4 regions of the Serratia sp. 25CWL12 genome follow, and region 2 is predicted to be linked to each of the others. Evidence: predicted binding sites of a transcription regulator. Region 2 holds the regulator's gene; each other region holds the start of a gene.
The links. The regulator CRP, encoded in region 2, controls carbon source genes, mostly activating them, when cyclic AMP is high. The targets are predictions, from matches to a motif close to ATGTGANNNNNNTCACAT.
Positions count from the first base shown of each region.

Region 1 (3,625 bases), 530 kb from region 2:
TTATCACTTTGGTGTTGGCGAGCGGACTTGGTTCCTTGAAGATAGCGCATGAGATGAGTGTCCCACGGCGGCAACTGAGATCCTTCTCACCGCGTATATACCCGGCGCCCTTCAAACTGCAGGGTTGTTGGCTGCTCTCAATCACCCTAGTCACATAGTTAGCTATGCTCCTAGGGATTCATTCGATTGCCGCCTACCTGCAAACTTGAATAAGCTTGGGTATAGCCCTTCAATATTGAATAGCCTGTCGTACTATTTGAACATGATAACGCCAGGCCATTAGTGATTAACATCACAACACAGTAAAACGAATTGCAATATAACATAAATTTTTGTGACTTTTATCACGTAAAATGATGTTATCCGCTCTGGGAATTCACGTTGTAACTAGGTCGCATCAGATATCATCATTAAACACCCAGACCTTCTGAAACATAAGGGCAGACCCGCAGGCCTGCCCTTATCGATAACCTGATGCCTTGCTGTTCGTCGTTACAAAGCCAAGAAGAACCCGGCAATAGTGGCACTCATCAGGTTGGAAAGCGTCCCCGCTGCCACGGCTTTCAAGCCGAAACGGGCAATATCATGGCGGCGGTTAGGGGCCATGCTACCCAGACCACCGAGCAGAATGGCAACGGAAGAGAGGTTGGCAAAACCACACAAGGCAAACGAGATAATCGCCTTGGTATGAGGTGACAATACCTGTAACCCTGCTGCTGCCACCACGTCATCTGGACGCAGGTAAGCACCAAAGTTCATAAAGGCTACGAATTCGTTAACCACGACTTTTTGACCAATAAATGAACCCGCCGTCATCGCTTCATGCCACGGCACACCAATCAGGTAAGCCAGTGGGGAGAAAATCCAACCCAGGATCAACTCCAACGAGAGCTGTGGATAGTTAAACCAACCACCAACGCCCCCCAAGATACCGTTGAGTAATGCGATCAACGCAACAAAGGCCAACAACATCGCCCCAACATTGAGCGCCAGTTGCATACCGGATGCAGCCCCTGAAGCGGCGGCATCAATCACGTTGGCTGGGCGATCCTCAGCAGCGATCAACTTCATGGCATCATCTTGATCACGGGTTTTTTCCGTTTCCGGCACCATCAGCTTGGCAAACAGTAATCCACCCGGTGCTGCCATAAACGAAGCCGCAATCAGATACTCCAGCGGTACCCCCATTTGGGCGTATCCTGCCAATACCGAACCCGCTACCGAAGCCAAACCACCGCACATCACGGCAAACAGCTCAGACTGGGTCATGGTGGCAATATAGGGGCGCACCACCAATGGGGCTTCGGTCTGACCCACAAAGATATTGGCAGTGGCTGACAATGATTCAGTACGCGAAGTGCCCAGCAATTTCTGCAAACCACCACCGAGGACCTTAATCACCAACTGCATAATCCCCAGATAATAGAGCACCGCAATCAGCGAAGAGAAAAACACAATCACTGGCAGCACACGTAATGCAAAGACAAAACCGCCACCACCAAAGACTTCAAACATTTTGTCGGAAACCAGGCCGCCAAAGATAAAATTGACCCCTTGATTACCGTAGGCGATGACATTGGCCACCCCTGACGACATACCGCCAAGAATTTGCTGCCCCACCGGGACATAAAGAACCAGCGCCCCAATAGCGACTTGAATAATAAAAGCACCGAGCACAGTACGCAGATTGATGGCGCGTCTGTTGCTGGAAAGCAGCACAGCAATGGCGATCAGTACCATCATACCGACCAGGCTCATGATGAGTTGCATGGAAAATACCCCTGTTGCGAAAAAGAAACCCTCAGTACCGTTCAATATAACGAATAGCCTAAGGGTGATAACCTGCGCAATTATACTGGGCCAACCACCGCAAGACTCGATTTATGTCACAAACATATACAACTTGAGGTAAACCAATGCCACATAATGTGATGGATAGCACGTTTTTAGCGGTAAACATGTCGCCTGCTGGGGATTGACTGCCATATGAGTCAACCTCAATCGCAAGAAGCGCCGTTAATTCAATGCAAACAGGGAACAGGCGTTCTGCTGGAGATGTTCAGCTATTTCATCTGGCGGTTCTGGCCGAAGTTGGCAAAGAGCCTGAAACACCTCCAGCACCCGCTCTGGCCGGTTTGCTTGCCCTTGGTAACCAGCTAATGGCATATCTGGTGCGTCCGTTTCCAGCAGTAGACAACTCAGTGGCAACTGAGCCACCACGCTACGGGTTTTCTGCGCGCGCGGGTAGCTGATGGTGCCCCCAACACCGATGTAATAACCCAAGCCAACAAACGCCTCGGCCTGCGCCAAACTACCAGCAAAACCATGCACCACCCCACCACGGGGAACATCGCACCGGCGTAGGGCCGCTGCCAGTTGATCATGGCTACGGCGGGAATGCAAAATCATCGGCAGATCGTACTGTTTGGCTAACTTAAGTTGCGCCTTGAACAACGCTTGTTGCCGCATAAACTGTGGGTTGGCCATAAACAGATCCAAACCCGCCTCCCCCACCGCCACCAATTTGGCGGGCTTGGTGGCCAGTAAACCCGCCAGTTGCTCCAGCTGTTGATCCTGATGCTCGGCGATATACAACGGGTGTAGGCCCAATGCAGCAAATAACGGGGTATGGTCAGCGGCTAACTGTAGAACACGGGCAAAATTTTCAGCGGTGACCGCTGGCACAATAATCTGCCGCACGCCCGCTTGAGCAGCCCGAAGCAGACTAGCGGGTTCATCACCACTAAAAGGGGGAAAGTCAAAGTGACAATGGGTATCTGTAAAAATGTAGCTCACAGCACACCCTCTATTAGAGTAAGATCTTTACCCCGCCGCCTTTAATCTATGGCGACGGGCACTGAGAACGACTTAGTGTTCCCGCGTTTTGCGGAACAGCACTTCGGGATAACGCTCCTGCGTTAGGTTGAGGTTTACCATGGTGGGGGCAATATAGGCCAGATTTTCACCGCCATCCAACGCTAGGTTCAGCTCACTCTTACGCTTGAACTCTTCAAATTTCTTCACGTCATCACACTCTACCCAACGGGCCGTGGAGACGTTCACCGACTCATACAGCGCTTCCACGTTGTATTCGCTTTTCAGGCGGGCAACCACCACATCAAACTGCAACACCCCAACCGCCCCCACGATCAAATCGTTGTTGGCAATGGGGCGGAACACCTGGACTGCCCCCTCTTCCGAGAGTTGCACCAACCCTTTCAGCAGTTGTTTCTGCTTCAGTGGGTCACGCAAACGGATACGGCGGAACAGTTCAGGGGCAAAGTTCGGAATGCCGGTGAACTTCATATCTTCACCTTGGGTAAAGGTGTCGCCAATCTGAATGGTACCGTGGTTATGCAGGCCAATAATATCGCCAGGGTAGGCTTCTTCAACGTGGGAGCGGTCACCTGCCATAAACGTCAGAGCATCAGAGATCACCACGTCTTTGCCAATACGTACCTGGCGTAGTTTCATGCCCTTCTCATAACGGCCTGATACCACGCGCATAAATGCCACACGGTCACGGTGTTTAGGGTCCATATTGGCCTGGATTTTGAACACAAACCCGGTGAATTTCTCTTCTGCGGCCACCACTTCGCGGGTGTCAGTTTTACGTGGCATCGGT
Region 1 covers NZ_CM147698.1:438,600-442,224, reverse strand. Annotated here, with positions in the region: gene ACX9GV_RS01990 (NupC/NupG family nucleoside CNT transporter) at 493-1,758, opposite strand; gene ACX9GV_RS01985 (TatD family hydrolase) at 2,017-2,796, opposite strand; gene prfC (peptide chain release factor 3) at 2,869-3,625, opposite strand, start outside.
Region 1: a site for CRP is predicted at 1,927-1,944, ahead of ACX9GV_RS01990 (NupC/NupG family nucleoside CNT transporter). Genes of this name have one in related genera too.

Region 2 (3,625 bases):
AGTTGCAAAAGCCCTGCTGCAATCACCAGCCCAATCAGTGTGCCGAGCGCACGGTGCTGTATTCTTACTCGTGTAGCGTTATAACCGTTCTGGCTGACAAACATGATGGTCAGTAAGATCCAATAGGGTTTTGGCAGATGCAACAGCAGGCCTAGGCTACTGCCTACAGCCAATATGACCCCCAGTCGGGCTGCATTGCGTAGTGCGTTGGATTTGAACGATAAATAGCTTACCACTGCAGGCCAGAAGGGTAACCGTGACTGGTTGGCCATCAGGTCTCGGCGATAAAGAGGATGCTGTGTACGTAACAGGCGAGCAATACGGCTGAAATGGTAGTAACAAAACTGGCCAACGGGATTATCAGCATGCCGTGTAGCCACTTTCTCCAGCGCGGCCAATTCGTGTTTCATGCTAAAACGGCGAGAGTGCCGATGATAGAGGATATCTTCTGCGACAACGCGTAAACGTGCAGCGATGACTTGAGCATTACGACGAATGATCGCCTCAGCTTGGCTCTGCTCCACCAATTTTTGCACTTCTTCTGGCTGGTGGAGGCTGACGCTAATGTGTTCTTGCAGGTCGAGTGCCACTTGGAACGTTCGTTGCAGGCGTTTTTGTTCCATATTATTGGCGTGTGGCAGAAAGTTAATCTGCTGATATAGCAAACTGATCAGGTCCATCACTTGCTGTTGGCGTTGCAACAGTGGCGGTAGCGCGGTTTCAGGATCAGTATGTTGGGTCAGCAGCGAATATTTGGCTTCAAAATAATCAGCTAACTGTATATAGAGTTGGTTTAAAGATTCACGGATTGGCTGTTCTTTCCATAACTTAAACCAAAACCAAGTGAACAGGCCGTACCAGAGAGTGCCTACGGCATACAGTAGCGGGGCATACCAAATAGGTAGGCCATCCATGCTCAGAGAGAAAATGGCCGCAACCAGTGCTGCGGGCAGCAAGCGTGCATGTAGTGGGCTGATTTCCCCGCTGACACCCAGCAATAGCGCCATAGCAAGCATCAGTAAGGGTAATGGGATATGCCACAACAGCGCCTGTTGCAACAAAACACAGCTGAGAGCGAACAGTGCCCCGCCGATTATCAGGCGCTTGAAAAAGCGCTTATGAGGGGTATCTAGCCCGGCGATATTGCAACAGACAGGCACTAACGAGAACAACAGCCCCTGTTGCAGGTGGCCCAGCAGTAAACCCACAACGACAGGCAGGCACAACACCAACGTTTGTCGCAGGGCATAGTTCACTTCTGGATGGTAGATCAGGCGGCGCCACATGTTTTGCTGTTCAGCAGACAAAGAACGGCGCATTGCAGCGCCGTTTCTTTAATGATTAACGGGTACCGTACACGACAATGGTTTTGCCATGAGCGGAAATCAAATTTTGATCTTCAAGCATTTTCAAAATGCGGCCAACAGTTTCACGTGAACAACCGACGATCTGACCAATTTCCTGGCGGGTAATTTTGATTTGCATACCATCCGGGTGAGTCATCGCATCAGGCTGTTTTGCCAGGTTCAGCAAGGTTTGTGCGATACGGCCAGTCACATCAAGAAAAGCGAGGTTACCTACCTTCTCTGAGGTGACTTGCAGGCGACTTGCCATTTGTGCAGATAGGCGCATCAGAATATCCGGGTTAACCTGAATGAGCTGGCGAAATTTCTTATAGGAAATTTCAGCTACTTCACAGGCACTTTTCGCCCTTACCCAGGCACTTCGTTCCTGGCCTTCTTCAAATAATCCAAGCTCGCCGATGAAATCCCCCTGATTTAGGTAGGAGAGGATCATCTCTTTGCCTTCTTCATCCTTAATCAACACCGCGACGGAACCTTTGACGATGTAGTAAAGAGTTTCCGCTTTTTCACCTTGGTGAATCAGCGTACTCTTTGATGGATATTTGTGGATGTGGCAATGAGACAGGAACCATTCAAGAGTCGGGTCTGTTTGCGGTTTGCCGAGAACCATGCGCTATTATCCTCTGTTGTTATCGCTGCCTTGTATCACAGGGGTCAGAGTTCCCTGTAAAACGTGCTTATAGCCTGATGTTTTAGTTGTGGCTATCAACAGGTTTTGAGGTGAGGTATATCCCCGTTGTCACTCAAGCCGTAGTAGACTCGTTCGTTTGTCGCCTACCGGCAGTTTGAACGAATCTGGGTAAAAAAATCACTTATACACTAGCATATTAACTCGTATTAAGTGCTGCAAGCTAGGTTCCATTAACTCACCAATGATCTTAGGATATATCCCTGAAATTGATGCCATGAAAAAAGTATTGCAGCTGTGTTTGTAGCACAGAGTGAGGCGGGTGTCTTGTGTTGTCTCGTTTCAGCATGATTAGTGTCAGGTTTCGTTGCCAGTTTCTCTATGAAAGCGTACGTTGATTTTAAAAAATAATCGGAGTGAACAATATGCAGGCAAGAGTGAAGTGGGTAGAAGGGCTGACATTTTTGGGGGAGTCTGCTTCCGGCCATCAGATTTTGATGGATGGTAATGCGGGTGATAAGGCCCCAAGCCCAATGGAAATTGTGTTGATGTCTGTGGGGGGCTGCAGCGCTATCGATGTGGTGCCGATCTTGCAAAAAGGCCGCAATGATGTGCGCGATTGTGAGGTGAAACTGACTTCAGAACGCCGTGAAGAGGCACCTCGACTGTTTACCCACATCAATCTGCATTTTATTGTCACCGGAAAAGGGCTAACCGAAAAGGTGGTGGAACGTGCAGTAGACCTTTCTGCCGAAAAATATTGCTCCGTTTCCCTGATGCTGGGCAAAGCGGCCACTATTACCCACAGTTTTGAAATCCATGAAGTTGATTGAGCACTACTCTGTGTCATGTTGACACGGAATAACGCTAAGCATCGCCGTGCCGTTTTGGGCTGCGGCGATTTTTGTGCAAACGTTGTGTCTGCGGCAGACTGTCGATAGGGCTTGTCACCCGCTTGGATTGCAGATGAAACGGAGTATCACAGGCGTGAGATTAATCGCCGCCCACCTACATGATTCGATATTATTCGATTTTCTTGCCTTCCAGTAGCCGTTGCACCAGTGGCGTCATAATCAGCTCCATTGCCAGCCCCATTTTACCACCAGGTACCACCAACGTATTGATATGTGAAATAAATGACCCTTGCAACATGGCTAGAAGATAGGGGAAATCGATCTGTTCCAAGCCACGGAAATGGATCACCACCAGGCTTTCATCCAGCGAGGGGATCGCTTTGGCCGCAAAGGGATTGGACGTATCCACGGTGGGAACCCGCTGGAAATTGATATGGGTTCGTGAAAATTGTGGCGTGATGTAGTTGATATAATCTTCCATTGAACGGACCACAGAATCCATCACGGCTTCACGGGAGTGACCGCGTTCGCCAGTATCGCGAACTAACTTTTGCATCCACTCCAGGTTAACGATGGGGACGACCCCCACCAGCAGGTCAACATGCTTGGCTACGTCGATTTGATGGGTGACCACGCCACCATGCAATCCTTCGTAAAACAGGACATCGGTTGGTGATGGCAAGGGTTCCCAAGGGGTAAAGGTACCCGGTACCTGGTTGTAAGGGACGGCTTCATCATAGGTGTGCAGGTATTTACGTGACTGCCCAGTGCCATTTTTA
Region 2 covers NZ_CM147698.1:4,438,314-4,441,938, forward strand. Annotated here, with positions in the region: gene ACX9GV_RS19280 (YccS/YhfK family putative transporter) at 1-1,286, opposite strand, end outside; gene crp (cAMP-activated global transcriptional regulator CRP) at 1,342-1,974, opposite strand; gene ACX9GV_RS19290 (OsmC family protein) at 2,418-2,825, shown strand; gene ACX9GV_RS19295 (phosphoribulokinase) at 3,016-3,625, opposite strand, start outside.

Region 3 (3,625 bases), 1.7 Mb from region 2:
GCTGGTTTCAGGGGCTGCTATTCGCATGGAAGGGCAACTTAGTGTATTTACCTATCAGCCCGATGAACCCTGTTACCACTGCTTAAGCCGGTTATTTGGCGATAATGCGCTGACCTGTGTTGAAGCTGGGGTGATGGCGCCACTGGTGGGGACTATCGGTACCCTGCAAGCCATGGAGGCCATTAAGTTGCTGGCAAGTTATGGTCAACCCCTGTTGGGCAAGTTGTTGCTGTTTGATGCCATGAGTATGCAGTTTCGTGAAATCAAACTACCGAAAAATCCACAATGTGCGGTATGTGGCGCTAATAGCTGAGGCCCTATACTTTGGTTTATTCAAGCGGTACTGCAGATAGAGCGGCGACTGATTAGTCACCAGGCAGGATTAAATCATGGGCCATCAATAATGGCCCATGTTAGTCACCGTCAAATCAGACAATCCCTTGGCTACGCAGGTAGTCTTCATAGTTGCCGGTAAAATCGATCACCTTGTTTGGCGTCATTTCCAGAATACGGCTGGCCAATGAACTGACGAACTCACGGTCATGTGAAACAAAGATCAAGGTGCCTTCATACAATTCCAGCGCCATGTTCAATGACTCAATGGACTCCATATCCATGTGGTTGGTAGGTTCATCCATAATCAAAATATTCGGGCGGTGCATCATTAGTTTGCCAAATAACATCCGCCCCTTCTCACCACCGGACAGTACCTTCACCCGCTTTTTAATGTCATCCTGGCTAAACAATAGGCGGCCTAATATACCGCGCACGGCCTGCTCATCATCGTTTTCCTGTTTCCACTGACTCATCCATTCAAATACCGTCAGCGTCTCATCAAACTCGTATTCATGATCCTGAGCGTAATAGCCAATACTGGCATTTTCAGACCACTTAACACTGCCGTGATCTGGGGCTAAATCACCCACTAATGTTTTCAGTAAGGTTGATTTACCAATACCGTTAGCACCCAGAATGGCTATTTTCTCCCCTACTTCGACCATCAGGTTGAGTTTCTTGAACAACGGGCCATTGTCGAAGCCTTTGCTCAGTCCTTCCACTTCCAGCGCGTTACGGAACAGTTTCTTATTCTGTTCAAAGCGGATAAATGGATTCTGGCGGCTAGAGGCTTTAACCTCTTCCAGTTGGATTTTATCAATCTGACGGGCACGGGAGGTGGCCTGCTTAGATTTAGAGGCATTGGCACTAAAACGGCTGACAAATGACTGCAGTTCGTTGATTTGTGCCTTTTTCTTGGCATTATCCGCCAGCAACCGTTCACGAGATTGAGTGGCCGCGGTCATATACTCATCATAGTTGCCTGGGTAGACCCGCAATTCACCGTAGTCCAGATCCGCCATATGGGTACACACCATATTCAGGAAGTGACGGTCGTGGGAAATGATCACCATGGTGCTGTTACGCTCATTCAGCACCTGCTCCAACCAGCGAATGGTATCGATATCCAGGTTGTTGGTCGGTTCGTCGAGCAGCAGAATTTCCGGATTGGAAAACAACGCCTGTGCTAACAAAACACGCAGTTTAAAGCCGGGAGCGATCTCGCTCATCGGGCCGTAATGCTGTTCCTGTGGAATACCCACACCCAGCAACAGTTCGCCAGCGCGTGCTTCGGCGGTATAACCGTCCATCTCGCCATAGGCTACTTCCAGATCAGCCACTTTATAGCCATCTTCTTCGCTCATCTCTGCCAAGGCATAGATACGATCGCGCTCTTCTTTCACCGCCCACAGTTCGGTATGGCCCATGATCACGGTATCGAGTACGCTGAATTGTTCAAAAGCGAACTGATCCTGGCGCAATTTACCCAAGCGCTCATTGGGGTCAAGAAACACGTTACCCGCCGTCGGCTGCAAATCGCCACCGAGAATCTTCATCAATGTTGATTTGCCACAACCGTTCGCCCCAATCAAACCATAGCGGTTACCGCCACCAAATTTGATAGAGATGTTTTCAAACAACGGCTTACTGCCGAACTGCATAGTAATATTGTTAGTGCTTAACACAGCGCTCGCTCTTCATGTCATTAAAATGTGATTTGGCGCGCATTATGCCATAACCCGGCAGCGAGATGTGGGAAGTTTTGCTGATGATTTGCTCAACCTGAATGAAACCTGACCCGATGACTATCGGCGGCCACTAATACGATGTTGTTAAGTTTATAACTTGGTGGTCTAACCATGAAAATGGCGGCTATCAGTAGGAGCCTGTTCTCGCGGTTCCAGCCCATAATCACGTACCACCTCGGCTACCCGTAACCGATAATGTTTCAGGACCGTTTGCCGACCACAAGCCTGAGCCTGGCGGTGTTGTTCCAGGTTACGCCACTGCTCTACCGCAGCTTCATCGCGCCAGAAAGAGAGTGATAGCAACTTTTCTGGGTCATTCAAGCTCTGGAAGCGTTCAATGGAGATAAAACCGTCAATCTCCGCCAACAGTGGCTTTAACTGCGCCGCCAGCTCAAGATAGCTTTCCCGCTGCCCGTCTGCTGCCTGCAATTCAAAAATCACCGCGATCATCATTTGCTCCTTAAAGAAACCCTCCCCCAGCAGGTCACTTGGGGAGGGTTCATGATTACTTTATATCGACCTGATAAAAGATATGTTTGCCAAAGGGATCGATTTCATAACCAGAGACTTCTTTACGCACCGGTTCAAAAATCGTCGAGTGAGCAATCATCACTGCAGGCATTTGGTCATGCATCATCTGCTGTGCTTCTTTATACAACACCGCTCGCTGTTGCTGATCAGTGATGGATTTGGCTTTAGCGATCAATTGATCAAACGGCGCATAACACCACTTGGCCGAGTTTGAACCATTGTTGGCTGACTGGCAGGTAAACAGTGGGCCAAAGAAGTTATCTGGGTCACCGGTGGCGGTGGTCCAACCCATCAATGCCGCCTGGTGTTCCCCCTCTTTTACCCGTTTCAGATATTCGCCCCACTCGTAGGTGGTGATCTTGGTCGTCACGCCAATTTTTGCCCAATCGGTCTGGATCATCTCCGCCATACGTTTGGCGTTCGGGTTATAAGGGCGTTGTACCGGCATCGCCCATAAATCGATGGTCATTCCATCGGCGAAACCGGCCTCTTTCAACAGCTCTTTAGCCCTTTGCGGATTGTAATCGTAATCCTTCAACTCACTGTCAGCACTCCAGATACCTGGCGGCAACAGGTTTTTTGCCTCCGTACCGGTCCCGTGGAATACCGCTTCAATAATCGACGGTTTATTAATCGCCATCGCCAACGCCTGGCGCACTTTAACGTTATCCAATGGCGCTTTCTGGGTATTGAACGCCAGGAAACCGGTATTCAGCCCCGCTTTGCTCATCAGGTTGATGTTGGCATTCTCCTTGATACGCGGTAAATCCGCCGGATTGGGGAATGGCATCACCTGGCACTCGTTTTTCTCGAGTTTGGCATAACGCACCGAAGCATCTGGCGTAATGCTGTATATCAAGCGGTCGATTTTCGCTTTACCCTGCCAATACTCCGGGAACGCGGTAAACAGAATGCGCGAATCTTTCTGATATTGCGCCAATTTAAACGGCCCGGTGCCAATTGGGTCCATATCGACTCGCTCTGGTGTCCCCGCTTTAAGCATCGCATCA
Region 3 covers NZ_CM147698.1:2,731,974-2,735,598, forward strand. Annotated here, with positions in the region: gene moeB (molybdopterin-synthase adenylyltransferase MoeB) at 1-313, shown strand, start outside; gene ACX9GV_RS11675 (ABC-F family ATPase) at 429-2,021, opposite strand; gene ACX9GV_RS11680 (antibiotic biosynthesis monooxygenase family protein) at 2,190-2,534, opposite strand; gene ACX9GV_RS11685 (ABC transporter substrate-binding protein) at 2,590-3,625, opposite strand, start outside.
Region 3: a site for CRP is predicted at 2,047-2,064, ahead of ACX9GV_RS11675 (ABC-F family ATPase). Genes of this name have one in related genera too.

Region 4 (3,625 bases), 1.7 Mb from region 2:
CCCAAACTTCAAAGAGAATCGCTGGATGACCCGACTCGACTAACCATTTGCGAGCGCCTTTAAAGACTTCGAGCTCTAGCCCTTCAACATCTACTTTAACCAGATTTGCTTTGGGTAATGACAATGAATCAAGCGTCGATATCTTTACCTGTTCGTACTCTTCAATAGTTGAACTGAGGAGATTTTGCTGCATGCGAATATTGGCATCCAGCGACAGTGCTCCTAGATTTTTCTCGGTTAAAATATCCAGTACAGGGACCTCAATCTCACCATCAATATCCCCAATGGCCATCTGGTAAGCAAAGCAGTTACTCAGATTGTTGCTTAATAAATTGGCGCAGAGTTGGTAGAACACCTGACGCTGAGGTTCAAAGGCGAATAATTTCCCTTTTTGAGCTAAGATACTCTTCCCCATAGGAACCGCATAAGCGCCAATATTTGCCCCTATATCGACAATTACTGGCTTTTCAATACCCTCAATTAAGACCTGTGATATTTGTAATGTGGCGGGCTCCCATAATTTCCCTTCACGGAGATGTTCATTAATCATGTCGGGGCCAGCAGTGAGCAGGAAGTTTACATCACCGACGCGATAGAATGAGAGCGGGGAATCAGTTTTTTGTTGATTTTGAATATCATCCATAACTATGGCCTTTAAGGTCAACGTGAGTAAAGAACCTGCCCACGGTATATTATTTAACGGGTCGTCTGCTTGATCGCGGTTACGGTAGCATGAACGGTGGGTACTCTATACGTACCCAGCGATAGTCTTTTTCACGCTTAGTGACTTGGTCAATGGGGTGGCGAGCCAATGTGCATCGTCAACCCATAGCTGTTTTTGCGCGAGATCTGCAAAGGTTTTTAAGCGTCTGGTGACTGCTTGTTTGCGGTTGGAGCCGAACTCAAGTGGTATCTCAGATTTGATAAACGTTAGCGCACGATTATGCACTAGTTCTATCCAGAGTAAAATATGTTGACCTTCAGAGATGAACAGATGTGCAGTATGGCTTGGCGTATATCTTGGTGTTGCAAGCACTTCTATGCTTGGGAGCAACGTAGAATTTGGAAAATAAAACTTCAGACGACCCTGTGTTGTATAAGGAGCAATAGACGTTTGTGCCAAGGTAAACGTGACTTTAATCACGCCCGGTGTCTTGCACATTTTTTCGTCGCTCGGCCAGTCGTCATTTTCGGTTTTGGAGACATACAGGGTCGCGTTTGGAAAAGTACCTTTCCCCGTTAGTTAAGGCCGTATACGTTGTTAAAAATGCAAGGGGTTGCCTGTAACCATTGCTAATGATGGTACTAGAAAGTGATCCGCTCTACCTGCTGACAGCCTAATGATGCCAAGGTTGCCCGGGTTGCATCCCATTGTGACAGTAGCGCATTTTGGCCTTCAACTAATACGGCACGACGGATTTTTTGGCAATCAGCGCCGGAGAGATTCATCAGCACCAGTGCTGCCTGTAGCGGCGGCAAGCTAGGGTTAAATGCGGCATTTTCTGCATAACGGCCGGCATAGATTGCGCCATCTTCACCCTCCAAGGCGACACCACTGTAGGCTTCGCTATAAGGGGCATGACAGCGGTTGGCAGCGTCCAGAGCAGCGTTGACCAATGGATCATTCAGTGCCAACTGGCAGCCATGATCAATCGGATCCATCAACAAATTGCTAATGGCAAGGTCGTTCGGCCCGAAAGAGTCCGGCAGGTAATCACCCAGTGTTGCAGCAGCCCGTGTCGGCAACTGGATTTGCAGTGCGCTGCCACTGTTTAGCTCATTCATAAATTGCCGGCAATGACCGCAAGGCGTGTAGTTAACCGTGATAGCACTTAGTTTGCTCTCCCCGCGCAGCCAGGCATGGATGATGGCTGATTGTTCCGCATGCACCGTTTGCTGCAAAGGCGCGCCACTAAATTCCATATTGGCGCCAAAATAGAGATTGCCACTAATACCTTGGGCGATGGCCCCTACCTGGAAATGCGAAATGGGTGTTAATGAGTAGGCCGCAGCCAAAGGGAGCAGGGCAAATGCCAACGTGCTGCCATTTAACCCGCAAACTTGTTTGAGCGTCGCCACTTGGTCCGCCTTGAACATAGCTGAGAAATCTGCCGCATCAAGGTAGGGTAATAGAGCTGATTGCAAAACAGACGGTAGTTGCTGATAGGCAGCATGGAAGCGCGGGTGCATAGCAAGTCTCTCTACAAGTTGACGAGGCAACATTTTAGGCAGCTTGCTAACAACAAAATGTGACATTTATCTTATTTGTAATGAAATTAATGCAATGAAAACAGTAATTGCGAGAGCTGTCGCAGGTTTTGTCGTTAAGCAGACTGCCAGCAAGCGCTTAGCTTGCATGGCGACGGGTATATTAGCCAAATAGACGCAGCAGCACCGGGAATATAAAGGGGGCGGTCAACGAGGTGATGATCCCGCAGATAACCAATGCCAGTGAACTGAATGCCCCTTCCTGGTAGTCCATTTCCGCGCAGCGCGCAGTCCCTAATGCGTGCGAGGCGGTACCCATTACCAGACCGCGTGCAGATTTGGTATTGATTTTTAGCAGATTAAGCAGCGAGTGCCCCAAAACCGCACCAAACATACCAACAAATATCACACAGACTGCACTGATGGCCGGGATACCACCAATCGAGTCGGCGACCGCCATGGCAATCGGGGTCGTGACCGATTTAGGCAAGATTGAGGCGGCAATATCGGGTTTTGCTCCTAATAACAGGGCGATAGCTCCCCCGGTGACCATCGCGGTGATACTGCCGATAAAGCAGATGGTAATGATCGACTTCCAACGGGCGCGGATTTGGTGGATCTGCTCATACAACGGAAAGGCGAGGGCAACCACCGCCGGTTGCAGCAGGTCATTGAGAATTTTGCTCCCTTGAAAATAGTCTGCATAGGGAATACCCGTCAGCAGTAAAAAGGGAATAATCACCACCATCGAAACCAACAACGGGTTGAGCAGGGATATCTTCAGCCATTGTGATAACTTACGTGCGGCGAAAAAAACTAACAATGTCAGTGGCAGAGACCACCAGATAGTGTGGATCATTTCTCTTCCCCCTGGTTTGGGGATTGCCCGCTAATCCTGCGCTCCCGGTGGAAATAGTGTGAGCTATAGCCGACAACCACAAACACCAGCAGGGTACTGACCAGGCAAGAGACCACCAATGGCAGCAGGTCGTCAACGATCTGATTGTAATATTTCATCACGCCGACACCTATGGGCACAAACAACAGCACCATATAACGGATAAACAAATGACAACCGGGCTTGAGCCAGTTGGCAGGGAGAACTTGCCAGGAAAGTAGGACAAACAGCACCAGCATACCAATAATGCTGCCGGGAATGGCGATTGGTAACAGTGATGCGATGGTATTACCGATAAATAGACAGAGGTAGATCAGTGCGATGGCTCTGATGTACTTCCAGCCCACGAGAAGAAGGTTGCCCATAGTATTTCCCAGCTAACGCGAAACATTCATCATACAATTAAACTGTGAGCCACACCACAACATGTACTAGGCGTTTTCTGATTGCACCGTATTGTGCCTGGCAAGGGGTTGCTGCTGTACCGCCAACCGATGGCCAAAAAAGAAAAACAGCAGG
Region 4 covers NZ_CM147698.1:2,709,976-2,713,600, reverse strand. Annotated here, with positions in the region: gene ACX9GV_RS11585 (FkbM family methyltransferase) at 1-643, opposite strand, end outside; gene ACX9GV_RS11580 (MBL fold metallo-hydrolase) at 749-1,144, opposite strand; gene cdd (cytidine deaminase) at 1,306-2,190, opposite strand; gene ACX9GV_RS11570 (CidB/LrgB family autolysis modulator) at 2,372-3,067, opposite strand; gene ACX9GV_RS11565 (CidA/LrgA family protein) at 3,064-3,471, opposite strand; gene ACX9GV_RS11560 (MFS transporter) at 3,538-3,625, opposite strand, start outside.
Region 4: a site for CRP is predicted at 2,248-2,265, ahead of cdd (cytidine deaminase). Genes of this name have one in related genera too.